One region of the Pandoraea sp. PE-S2R-1 genome, then DNA from elsewhere that is predicted to be linked to it. Evidence: predicted binding sites of a transcription regulator. Region 1 holds the regulator's gene; each other region holds the start of a gene.
The links. Region 1 encodes LexA, which represses DNA repair genes until DNA is damaged. Its sites were predicted from a motif close to ACTGTATNNNNATACAGT; they were not measured.

Region 2: CDV44_RS12385 (PA0069 family radical SAM protein) is a predicted target of LexA. The motif match lies at 2,077-2,094, and genes of this name have one in related genera.
Region 3: CDV44_RS20820 (ATP-dependent helicase) is a predicted target of LexA. The motif match lies at 1,647-1,664, and genes of this name have one in related genera.

What each region holds. Positions count from the first base shown of each region.
Region 1 is NZ_NGUR01000012.1:103,841-107,981, forward strand. Features, by position in the region: gene cysT (sulfate ABC transporter permease subunit CysT) at 1-71, opposite strand, end outside; gene CDV44_RS15635 (sulfate ABC transporter substrate-binding protein) at 104-1,135, opposite strand; gene lexA (transcriptional repressor LexA) at 1,394-2,047, shown strand; gene CDV44_RS15645 (hypothetical protein) at 2,221-2,637, shown strand; gene CDV44_RS15650 (enoyl-CoA hydratase/isomerase family protein) at 2,670-3,791, opposite strand; gene typA (translational GTPase TypA) at 3,981-4,141, opposite strand, start outside.
Region 2 is NZ_NGUR01000010.1:403,946-408,086, reverse strand. Features, by position in the region: gene CDV44_RS12395 (D-amino acid dehydrogenase) at 1-200, opposite strand, end outside; gene CDV44_RS12390 (Lrp/AsnC ligand binding domain-containing protein) at 305-793, shown strand; gene CDV44_RS12385 (PA0069 family radical SAM protein) at 816-2,009, opposite strand; gene CDV44_RS12380 (Rossmann-like and DUF2520 domain-containing protein) at 2,183-3,124, opposite strand; gene CDV44_RS12375 (hypothetical protein) at 3,152-3,601, opposite strand; gene CDV44_RS12370 (META and DUF4377 domain-containing protein) at 3,611-4,141, opposite strand, start outside.
Region 3 is NZ_NGUR01000015.1:734,486-738,626, reverse strand. Features, by position in the region: gene CDV44_RS20830 (voltage-gated chloride channel family protein) at 1-609, shown strand, start outside; gene CDV44_RS20825 (DUF72 domain-containing protein) at 595-1,602, opposite strand; gene CDV44_RS20820 (ATP-dependent helicase) at 1,726-3,846, shown strand; gene CDV44_RS20815 (GNAT family N-acetyltransferase) at 3,833-4,141, shown strand, end outside.

The sequences.
Region 1 (4,141 bases):
TAGCCCATCGTCAGGCCGAAGCCCGGCAATGCACTCGGCTTACGCCAGATTGGAAACAGTGCGGTACTCATGCGATGGTCCCCTTCGTTCCTTTTTTTCTGAATTACTTCTTGGTGTAGATCTGATCGAAGATGCCGCCGTCAGCGAAGTGCTTGGCCTGCGTCTTGGTCCAGCCGCCGAGATCGGCATCCACCGTGTACAACTTGAGCTTCGGATACTGCGACGCGTACTTCTTGGCGATTTCCGGCGAACGCGGACGATAGAAGTGCTTCGCGGCAATCTCCTGCCCTTGCGGCGAGTACAGCCATTGGAGGTAGGCTTCGGCCACCTTGCGCGTGCCATGCTTGTCGACGTTCTTGTCAACCACGGCCACCGGCGGCTCCGTCAGAATCGACGACGACGGCACCACGATGTCGAACTTGTCCGGACCGAGATCCTTCACCGACAGCAGCGCTTCGTTTTCCCAGGCGATCAGCACGTCGCCGATGCCGCGCTCGACGAACGTCGTCGTCGCGCCGCGTGCGCCCGAGTCCAGCACGCCCACGTTCTTGTAGATCGCCTTGACGAAGTCCTGCGCCTTCTGTTCATTACCGCCCGGTGCCTTGAGCGCGAACAGCCATGCGGCGAGGTAGTTCCAGCGGGCGCCGGCCGACGTCTTCGGGTTCGGCGTCACGACGCTGATGCCCGGCTTGGCCAGATCGTCCCAGTCCTTGATGTTCTTGGGGTTGCCCTTGCGCACGAGCAGCACGATGGTCGACGTGTACGGCGTGGCGTTGTCCGGCAGGCGCTTCTGCCAGTCCTTGTTCACCAGACCGGCTTGCGCGAGTTCGTCGATGTCGGCAGAAATACCGAGCGTGACCACATCGGCCGGTGCGCCATCGAGCACCGTGCGGGCTTGCTTGCCCGAACCGCCGTGCGAGGCCTTCAGCGTGACGGTGTCACCCGTGGTCTGTTTGTAATGGGCTTCGAAAGCCTTGTTGTAATCGGCATAAAGCTCACGCGTCGGGTCGTACGACACGTTGAGCAGCGAAAAGCTTGCCGCTTGTGCCTGTACCGTCATGCCGACGGACAGTGCGATAGCGCCCAGTGCGGTCGCCAGTTTCTTAGCTTTCGAACCCCGTGCTGCAATGCTCATGACTTTCGCTCCTTTTTTGCTTTCGTGTGGTAGGAGGCCAGTCTAGGGGGGCGGCTAAATAATTAAAAATAATATTTTGGCTTTTGTTTATACCGGAATAAGGATTAGAGATTTTGTGCTGAGGGATGAGAGGCACCGGTTTGCGGCAGAAATCGGGGTATTTGACCGCGAAGCTCATGAAGTACTTGAAGTTTTCGCTTGCGCTTTTGGAAACACTGTATAAAAATACAGCCACCTGTGCTTCCATACAGTGATGCCATGATCAAACTTACCGCACGTCAACAGCAGGTCTACGAACTGGTTCGCCAGGCCATTGAGCGCACCGGCTTCCCGCCGACACGCGCAGAGATTGCCGCCGAGCTGGGCTTCTCTTCGGCCAATGCGGCCGAGGAACATCTGCGGGCGCTGGCGCGCAAGGGTGTGATCGAGCTTTCCGCCGGGCAATCGCGCGGCATCCGGCTCAAACGTCTCGATGAGGCGGGCGGCGTGCATCAGTTCACGCTGCCGCATATGGGGCTGATGCAACTCTCGCTGCCGCTCGTCGGGCGCGTGGCCGCAGGCAGCCCGATTCTGGCGCAGGAGCATATCGAACGCAATTTCCAGTGCGATCCGAACATGTTTGCCCGTCAGCCCGATTACCTGCTGAAAGTGCGCGGGATGTCGATGCGCGATGCCGGCATTCTCGACGGTGATCTGCTGGCCGTGCAGAAAGCCGCAGATGCGCGCGAAGGACAAATCGTCGTGGCGCGTATCGGCGACGACGTCACGGTCAAGCGCTTCCACCGCGTGAAGGGCGGCGTGGAGCTGATTGCCGAGAACCCTGACTTCGAGAACATCAACGTCAACGAAGGCAGTGGTGATTTTGCGCTGGAAGGGATCGCGGTCGGCCTGATTCGCAATAACGATCTCTAGGCGCAAGCCAAAGGCGCGCAACGACTTCACGTCGCGCGCCATTCCCTGACGATCAAGTAACGCTGATTTGCGCCGGGCTGGGTCCGGCGCCCGTGCCCTGCTGCGCCTGCGATTTGTGAAGCGATGCGACAGGACACCTCTCTCCAACCGCTATTGGAAGAAGGAAACGCATCATGGCTCGACTCTTTGGTTTGCTGCGCACGTCCCTCGGTCAACCTCGCATTCGCACGGCCACCGCCTCAGCGCAGGCGCGTCTGTCTGCGGTGTATGGCCTGTCGGCCTTGTCCGGACCGTTCGCGGCCGCACCGGCCATCGCACGTTCTTACACGGTCCCGGCGCGTACCCGCACCACCGCCCTGCCCCGCGCTATCGCTTCCGTTGTCAGTTCGGCTGCGCGTCGCGCCTGCCCCGCTGCGCAAGCGGTCAAGGCATCGCGAAATGTGCGTGAATTGCAGACACGCCGCGACGCGCATGACGATGTGCGCGTCTATCGTGACGTCTCGCACATCGTGATGGTCGGCAGCATCGCCGACATCTGTCGCAAACTCGATCAGGCCGTTGGCGAGCAGTTTTGTCAGGCAGCGGTGTAGGCGCGTGTATTCGCGCGTAGGCGCGGCGTCTTTTACTCGCCCAGCGTTGCCAACGGGTGATCGGCACCACCACGCTCGCCATCGAAGAACCGGGCAACGTCTGCCGGTTTGACGTCTTCGATGCGAGCGTGTTGCCAACGCGGTGTGTGGTCTTTATCGACCACGAGGGCGCGAATGCCCTCAACACCTTCGGCACCCGTGCGCCCATCCAGATTGAAAACGCAGCGCATCATCAGCCATTCTTCCCGCAGGTCTTCCGCCAGCGACAATTTGCGAGCACGCCGCACTTGCTCCAGCGTGACGCACACCATCAGCGGTGAGCGCTTGTTACGCAGCAGGTCCTCGGTTTCCTGCGCCCAGCCGGCATATTCGCAACGCGCTTCACGCGCCAGCGAATGCAGAATTGCCGTGGCGTCAGCATGACTGAAGTGCGTGTCGATGACGTCACGCAGTGCCGCGAGCTTGCCCTGAACCAGCCCAACCGGCGGCAGACTTTCGCGCGCGAAATTGCGGGCTGCATTCAGCACGGCATCGCTATCTTGCCAGTCCCCCGTTGCCAGTTGCTCGCATAGCGCCGACAGCGACGCACGCGGCATCACCACGTCGGCCAGACCGATCTCGCAGGCGTCAACGGCGCCGAACACCGCGCCCGTCATGCCGAGATATTCACCGAGGTGCCCCGCGAGATTCGCGAGGAAGAACCCGCCGCCAACATCGGGAAACAGGCCGATGGCTGTCTCCGGCATCGCCATGCGTGTGGCTTCGGTCACGATGCGCAACGCTGCGCCTTGCGAGATCCCCATGCCACCGCCCATCACCACACCATCCATCAACGCGATGTACGGCTTCGGATATGTGGCGATGGTGTAGTTCAGCGTGTATTCGTCGGTGAAGAAGTCCATGATGCCCGCCGTCGCTTCGCCACCCCGGCTGACGACTTCATGGAAATAGCGAATGTCACCGCCTGCGCACAAGCCCTTCTCGCCTTCTCCCTGCAACACGACGCCCAGCACTTGGGGATCGTCTCGCCAGACGTGCAAAGCGCTGGCGATCGCACGAATCATGTCGTGCGAGAGTGCGTTAAGCGCCTTCGGGCGTGCGAGCGTGATGAAACCGATACGGCCACGAATCTCAGTGCGAACAAACTCAGTCATGTCGAATAGCTAGATCGAGGGGGTTGATGTGAAGTGGGAACGTACAAAGTGACTCGGCCGGGTCGAAAACGCACGGGCGCGTCAAATAAAAAAGCCGGCGCTGAGCACCGGCTTTCTTTCCAACAGACTGGCATCGGCAACCGGACGGGAGACTCCCATTGGCTGCCGAGCCTATCGCCGGCGACGACCTTACGACGCGTCGCGCGAAGCGCGCTTGCGCTCGTGTTCCTTGAGGTAACGCTTGCGCAGACGAATCGTCTTCGGCGTGACTTCAACCAGTTCGTCGTCGTCGATGAATTCCACCGCGTATTCGAGGTTCATCGCGATCGGCGGCACCAGACGCACGGCTT
Region 2 (4,141 bases), on a different contig from region 1:
CACTTGATGGCCTTGGTCGGGATGCCCGGGGCAGCCCAGGGCGAGGCGTAGCCCGGCGAAATCTGGCCGGCGTTGCCGAAGCTGGTCTCGAGCGCAGGGCCAACCTGACGATCAAGCACCGTGACGTCGTGCCCGGCCTTTGCCAGGTAGTAGGCGCTGGTAACGCCGATGACGCCGCTGCCGAGAACGATGACCTTCATTGCGTGGACTCCTGTAAATCCGTAGTTATGCAGTAATTAATGGCATGCTATTCTCGGATAGCTAGGTTTAGTTAATGAATATCGGTTGAATACAGGAAAAAATCATGCGAATGCAGCAGCAATCGATTCGGACGCTGGACCGGCTTGACCGGCGCATCCTCACGTTGCTTCAGCAAGACGGTCGAATGTCGATGAAAGACCTGTCGGAGCAGGTGGGGCTGTCGATCACGCCATGCATCGAGCGGGTGAAACGCATGGAGCGCGACGGCGTGATCATGGGCTACTTCGCGCGCGTGAATCCGGCGGCGCTGGGCGCGGCGCTGCTGGTCTTCGTCGAGATCACGCTCGATCACAAATCGGGGAACATGTTCGATCAGTTTCGTCGCGAAGTGCTGCGTATTCCCGAGGTCATGGAGTGTCATCTCATCTCGGGTGACTTCGACTATCTGATCAAGGCGCGCATTCGTGAAATGTCCGAATACCGGAAATTGCTCGGCGACATCCTGCTGCAATTGCCGGGCGCCGTGCAGTCGAAGAGTTACGTCGTAATGGAAGAAATCAAAGAGACGCTCACGGTTAACGTCGAAGAGTGAAAAGCGTGAGCGGTACGGTGGCTTAAAAAAGCGGCATTTGCGGGTTGACGGTCCCGTTTGGGGTGTCGGCCGTCGCGGGGTCGGTTTGCCGTGGCCGACCTCGTCTCATCGCGGTGCCTTGGGCGGTGCCGTCAGCGGCACCGTGCGGCTCAGGAAGTTCAGGCACCTTGAAGTGGTCGTTGCGAAGCGGCGGGCGCGCCTGATTGAGCCCGAGCTTACGGGCGGCCAGAAGAAAGCGCTGCCGGATGAGTTCGGCATGCAGCCCGGTCCCGCGCATTCGCGTGCCGAACTCCGCGCTGTTGTGTTTGCCGTCACGGACCTGCTCGATCAGGCTCATCACGTGGCCGGCGCGCATCGGATAGTTCACCTCCAGCCATTCGACGAAGACGTCATGCACCTCGCGCGGCAAACGCAGCATGGTGTATCCGGCGTAAGTGGCCCCGGCCTCGGCGGCCGTCGTCAATACCCGCTCGATGTCGAAATCGGTGAGCGCCGGCACGATCGGCGCGACGATGACCCCGGTCGGGATGCCGGCCTGCGTGAGCTTGTGAATCGCTTCGATGCGTTTCGGTGGCGTGTTGGCCCGCGGCTCCATCTTGCGGGCGATGTCTGCGTCGAGCGTTCCCACTGAAATGAATACGCGCGCGAGCCCGCGTTGCGCCATGCGCGACAGGATGTCGATGTCGCGCGTCACCAGCGCCGATTTCGTCGTAATGCCGACCGGATGGCCGAAACGCTCCAGCACTTCAAGCACGCTGCGCGTAATCCGGTACTCGCGCTCAATCGGCTGATACGGGTCGGTGTTCGCACCGAGCGCCAGCAACGCCGGTTGATAACCCCGCTTGCGCAATTCGGCGTCAAGCCGCTCGGCGGCGTTGGTCTTGGCATACAGGCGCGTTTCGAAGTCGAGGCCCGGCGAGAGTCCGAGATAGGCATGAGTCGGCCGCGCGAAACAGTAGGTGCAGCCGTGCTCGCAGCCACGATACGGGTTGATGGAGCGGTCGAAGGGGATGTCGGACGAAGTGTTCCGCGAGATGATCGTACGGGCCGTTTCCAGCGCGACCTGCGTAACGAACTTGACCTCGGTTTCATGGGCCATGTCCGATTCATGGCGGGTCTCGTCCGCTTCTCTCCGGAACTCGGAAAAGCGCGATTCCAGGTTGGCGACAGCGCCTCGGCCTCGGCGGGCCGGGGGCGGCGCGAATGAAGAAGCCATGGCCAGTCTCCTTGCTTGCAGTCCGGATTCCTGTTGACGGGAATCCATAGGGAATGCTTGTCATTATACTGTGTTTTTATACAGTATTTGGCGGAGGGACGAAGATGACTAACTGCGGATGGGGCGGGGCGCTAATGGTCGACTGGGCGCAGGCGTGGGCCAGATGGATAGGCCTACGGCGTGTCTTTGGGGGCGACCGGCGAGACCGGCGGCACGTAGGGGGCGATGGCGCGGGCGATGGCGTCGAGCGCGGCGTCGTCCGCGTTGGGGCGCTGCCGCGCCAGCCGAATCGCACGAAGCGTCAGCAACGAGTACAGCGTGGCGTGATTGCCGCCCATGCTGGCGAGCGCCTCTGTGTGGCGCGTCACGATGCCGGCATCGCCGCGCGAGACAGGGCCTGCAAGTGCCCCCGAAAGCCCACGCTCACGCGCGGCATTGAGGGTGCCCATGACGAGCGGCCACATTGCCTCTTTGGCATCGTTCTCGGGCATGCCGATAGCCCGCCAGAGTTCCGTCGCTTCTTCCAGCAGACAGAGCAGGAAGCTCGCCGCGTAGTTGGCGCCTGCGTGATATCGCATGCGTTCCCCGGCCGGAATTTCCAGCGGGCGGCAGCCGATGGCGCTGGCCAGCACACGCAGGGTCGTCGCGAGTGCGGGGTCGGCTTCGACGGTGATGGCGCTGCCGGCCATGCGCGTGGCGTCGTCGGCGAGCCCGGCAAAAAGGAACAGCGGATGGAAGCCGCCGATATGCGCGCCGTGCTTCGCTGCGGGCCGCAGCAACTCGACTTCCGAGGCGCCGCTGCAATGAACGAGGGCTTGGTTGTCGGCAGGCGAGAGCGTCGCTGCGCAGGACGCAAGCGCGTCGTCGGGCACCGTCAGGAAAACGAGGTCAGCGTGATCGAAAACAGCATTCACACCACGCGCGTCGTCGACGGCGATAGCGTTGCACTGCGGAAATTGGGCCGCGAGGGCTTGTGCGGTGCCGGGGTTGCGGCTGGCGACAGCGGTCACTTCATATCCCGCACGCGCCGCCGCGGTCGACAGGGCTTTCGCGACGCGGCCAGCGCCGATGAAGCCCAGCGTTGGCCGTCGATCATTCGGGGGGGAGGAGTTCATCGTGCTGACGCGCCGAAGCGGATGCGGTTACTGCGACAGGCGGTTGGGCGTGTCGTGCGTCTCGAAGTACGTCTGAAACGCGACAGCGAAACCTACCATCATGAGCATGGCGCCAACGAAGAGCGACACGCTCACGATGATGACCGCAGTCCAGCCCGAGCGCGAACGGATCGTCGCCCCCGGGTTGAACTGCTGGTCCCAGCGCTCGTCAGGACGAAGCCCGTAGACGATGGCCGAGAGAAACGCCGAGAACAGGGAGATAGCCCCCAGAATCGTCAGCACCCAGCCTGCGGTGGAACCGAGATCGCTCGTCACCAACAAACCCCACCCCGCCACGCCGCAGGCCGAGCCCACGATGTGCGCCCAGCCAAACGGGTCGCGCAGGCCATACAGATAGAAGCGGTGCAGACCGAGCGTGCCGAACAGCATCGCCAGGCCGGCGGTCAGGGTTTTGGATTTATAGGTGAGAGCGCTCATCAGGGACGGTTATCGGGTGGGCGTTTGACGAATGACTTCGACCAGCGTCCAGCGCATGCTCGAAGCGTCGGCGGGCGGATTGTCGACAGGCTCGCCGTGAATTTTCACGCGGTATTCTACGCCGGGCTTCCAGTCGAAGCCATCGATGTGCGCGTACCAGAGTTCCCACGGGGCTTTGCCGGAATCGTCGGCCGTGCGCACACGAAGGCATTTGCGCGGCCCAACGCCAACACAGTCTGCCATTTGCGAGTCGACATCGAGCACGCGATCTTCCGTCTTGGACGCGCCAGTGGCCCCGGCAACCGGGCGATTGAGCAAGGTCTGCGATGCATACGTCAGCGTCTCGCCGCCCGGCGCACTTAGAATCAGTTGGGTGTCGCGGCGCTCGAAGCGCGCGACGCGCGGCAGCGTCTTGAGATAGCGGTCTTCAAACGCCATCGAGTCCGGGCAAGCCATGCGGGTCGCTGCCGGCGCTTTCAGGCTCACCTGTCCGTTAGCTGGGCCGACCGTGTACTGGCCGAAAATACGATTGCATCCGCC
Region 3 (4,141 bases), on a different contig from region 1:
TTCGCGCAGGCGACGCACGCCATGTCGGCGTTCATGAAGCGCCGTATCGCCTACGCACCGCTGCGTCCGGTCGTGGGTGGGGTGTTGGTCGCCGTCGCGGCGACGGCACTCGGCACGCCGCAGTATCTCGGCCTCGGCATTCCGACCATCGTCGACGCCTTTCACACGACGCTGCCGTGGTACGACTTTCTCGGCAAATCGCTATTTACCGTGGTGACGCTGGGCTCGGGCTTCAAAGGTGGGGAAGTCACGCCGCTGTTCTACATCGGTGCGACGCTGGGCAATGCGCTGTCTCACGTGCTCACGCTGCCCGCTGCCGTGCTTGCGGGCGTCGGTTTCGTGGCCGTGTTTGCCGGGGCGGCGAATACGCCGATTGCGTCGACGCTGATGGCCATCGAGATCTTCGGCCCGCAAATCGGCGGGTATGCCGCCATCGCCTGCGTGCTGGCGTATCTCTGCTCGGGACATACGGGCATCTACAAATCGCAGCGCCTCGGACACGGCAAGCATGGAGTCGTGCCCGAAGGGGCGCGTCTGGCCGATCTGCCCGCATGGCGTGAGGCGCAGCGCTCGCGCTCGCAGATCAACGACGATTCATCGCCAAGGTGACACGTCGTCCGGATCGAGAGCATCCCATTCGTCCTCGGCATCGGTAGTGCCCAGCGTGATATCGCCTCGTGCCAGCCCCGCAATCGTGCGTTGGAATGCCGCGGCATTGCGCATGCCCTGATCTTCGTGATTGGTGTTGAAGAGCACGTGGGTGTCGTCGGCCTTCGCGGCAATACGCGCCACGCGTGCCGAAATGTCGATCAATTCGCTCGCGCTGTATTCATAGACGAAGCGGCCCGATGACGCGGTGATGCCGCGCCGGTTCCACGCCGCCGCATTGCGGCCATGCAGACGCACGACACAAAGGTCGTCGCGTGTGGTCGCCCAGACGGCGGGCACGGTGTTTTCGAATTCGGTGGGGCTGTCGACGATTGTGTGGGCGGCGCCCGTCTCGCGCAGCATCGCTAGCGTGGCGGCTTCGCGCGAGGGCGTGTCGAACCAGCTGCGATGTCGAAACTCGATCGCGTGACGCTCGCCGTCGAGCCGTTTGGCGGTGTCGAACACGAGCGCTCGCCCGGCGCGGTCGTTCTTCACGCGCGGCGAGAACTGAAAATGGATGGCGGTCAGTTGTCCGCTCTGGCGCAGCGGCTCGATGGCTTCCAGATACCGCCGCCAAAGCTCGTCGCGTAGCTCGGCCGGGAGATTGGCTGAGGCGTCGATAGCGGCATCGGCGGAACCCAACGCCCGGTCGTGAGAAGAACCCAGCGCAGCCGCAATATCCGCAGGCAGGGCACTGACGGGCGTCGTGTGTCCGGTGAACGCGCGGAAGGCCTTGATATGAAAGCGGAACGATGGCGGCGTGCGCTGCGTCCAGCGCCACGCCATGCCCGCGTCAGGCAGGTGGTAGTAGCTGCTGTCGACTTCCACCAGATCGAAACGCGACGCGTAATGGCGCAGCCGCGTTTCGGGCGTGTTGACGCCCGGCGGGTAAAAGCGCCCGCAGGCAATGAGTGTCCGGTCGGTCCAGGACGATGTGCCGACACGCAATGTCATGACTCGAAACCCTGTGACTCGATGAGCGTCGATGCGATCGTTATAATGTATAAATATACAGTAGTCGGTGCGCTCGCCGCCCGGCCCACCGACTCGCCGAACCTCCAGCCTCCCTTGTCTTGCATGTCAGATAAGCCGATTCCAGCGCCGAATCCTGCACCGACTCCAGCGCCGACGCCCGCCGCCCGCGACCCGTGGGCCGAACTCAACGACCGCCAGCGCGAAGCCGTCGACTACGGCGTGGGCGGCGACGGTACGCCCGGCGGACCGCTGCTGGTCATCGCAGGGGCAGGCTCCGGCAAGACCAGCACGCTCGCCCATCGCGTGGCCAACCTGATCGCGCGGGGTGCCGACCCAAATCGCCTCCTGTTGCTGACGTTCTCCCGGCGCGCTGCCGGGGAGATGGAGCGCCGCGCCGGTGCCGTGCTGCAAAAGGTGCTCGGGCTGGCCTCGTCGCAACCGCCGTCGCTGCCGTGGGCGGGCACGTTCCACGCCGTCGGTGCACGGTTGTTGCGCGACTTCGCGACGCGCATCGGGCTTTCGGAAGCGTTCACTATTCATGACCGCAGCGACGCGGAGGACCTGCTCGGCCTGTCGCGGCACGAACTGGGCTTCTCGGCCACGCAGTCCCGCTTTCCGCTGAAGGGCACCTGCCTGTCGATTTACTCGCGGGCGGTGAATAGTCAGGCGCCGCTCGCCGAGGTGCTGGCGAAACACTTCCCGTGGTGCGCGCAGTGGGAAGCGCAGTTGAAGACGTTGTTCGGCGCGTACGTCGATGCCAAGCAGTCGCAGCACGTGCTCGACTACGACGACCTGCTGCTGTACTGGGCCGAGATGATGACCGCGCCTGAACTGGCACGCGAGCTTGGGGCGCGCTTCGATCATGTGCTGGTCGACGAGTATCAGGACACCAACCGTCTTCAGGCGCAGATTCTGCTCGCGATGAAACCGGACGGACGGGGCCTGACGGTCGTCGGTGACGATGCCCAGTCGATCTATGCGTTTCGTGCCGCCACCATTCGCAACATCCTCGACTTCCCGGGCCAGTTTGCCGAGCCGGCACACGTGATTACGCTGGAGCGCAACTACCGTTCGACTCAGCCCATTCTCGATGCCTCGAATGCCGTGATTGCCGAATCGACCGAGCGCTACGCCAAAGCGCTCTGGACCGATCGTCAGTCAACGCAGTTGCCACAGTTGGTCAACGTTAGCGATGAATCCGGTCAGGCGCGCTGGGTTGCCGATCAGGTGCTGGAACAGCGCGAGACCGGCACGAAGCTCAAGCAACAGGCTGTGCTTTTTCGCACGGGCAGTCACAGTGCCGCGCTCGAACTCGAACTCACGCGGCGCAACATCCCGTTCGTGAAGTTCGGTGGCTTGAAGTTTCTCGAAGCGGCCCACGTCAAGGACATGCTCTCGATTTTGCGTTGGGCGCATAACCCCGCGAGCCGTCTGTCTGGCTTTCGCGTGGCGCAGCTCATCCCCGGTATCGGGCCCGTGAGCGCCACGCGCCTGCTCGATGCGATGGCACAGTCCGCGACGCCCGCGCAGGTGCTTGCCGATTTCAAACCGCCATCGGCGGCTGCGCATGATTGGCGCGGCTTTGCAGAAGTGTTCAGAACGTTGAATGACACGCGCCTTGCGTGGCCCGCCGATGTCGATCTCGCCTTGCGCTGGTACGCGCCGCTGCTCACCCAGCGGTTCGATGATGCGGCCGTGCGTCAGGCCGATCTCGAGCAGCTCGCCCGCATTGCCGGGACCTACGGCTCGCGCGAACAGTTTTTGACCGAACTGACGCTCGATCCGCCCGATGCGACGAGCGCCCAATCCGGCCCGCCGCTGCTCGATGAGGACTATCTGATTCTCTCGACGATTCACAGCGCAAAGGGGCAGGAGTGGAACTCGGTCTACGTGCTTAACGTGGTCGACGGTTGTATCCCGTCCGACATGAGTACCGGCGACGACGAGGACATCGAGGAAGAACGCCGTTTGCTGTACGTGGCCATGACGCGCGCGAAGGCGTCGCTGCAACTGGTGGTGCCGCAACGGTTCTACGTGCATCAACAAACCGGTCTGGGCGACCGTCACGTGTACGGCACGCGTAGCCGCTTCGTGTCGGACAAGATGCTGCCGCTGTTCGAGATGCTGCCCAAGCCGCGAGAAGGTGAGGGGCCCGCCGGTCCGGTGGGCGACGTGACGGTGCATATCGACGTAGCACGGAGGCTTCGCAATGCCTGGTCCTGAAGTGACGCTGCGTACTGCGAGTGCGGCGGATATCGATGCGGTGACCGCGCTGCTGATGCAAACCTATCTCGCCACTTGGGCGCCGGAACTGCGCCCGGAAGCCGCTGCGGCGCATGGTTCTGGCGAACGCACTCGCGCTTATGTCGAGGCACATTGGCCGGAATTCACGGTCGCTACCGTTGACGGGACGGTGGCCGGGATGGTGCACGTGGCAGGCGATTTCATCGACGCCTTGCACGTCTCGCCGGCGCGGCAACGATTGGGTCTCGGAGCAACGCTGCTCTCCCATGCCGAA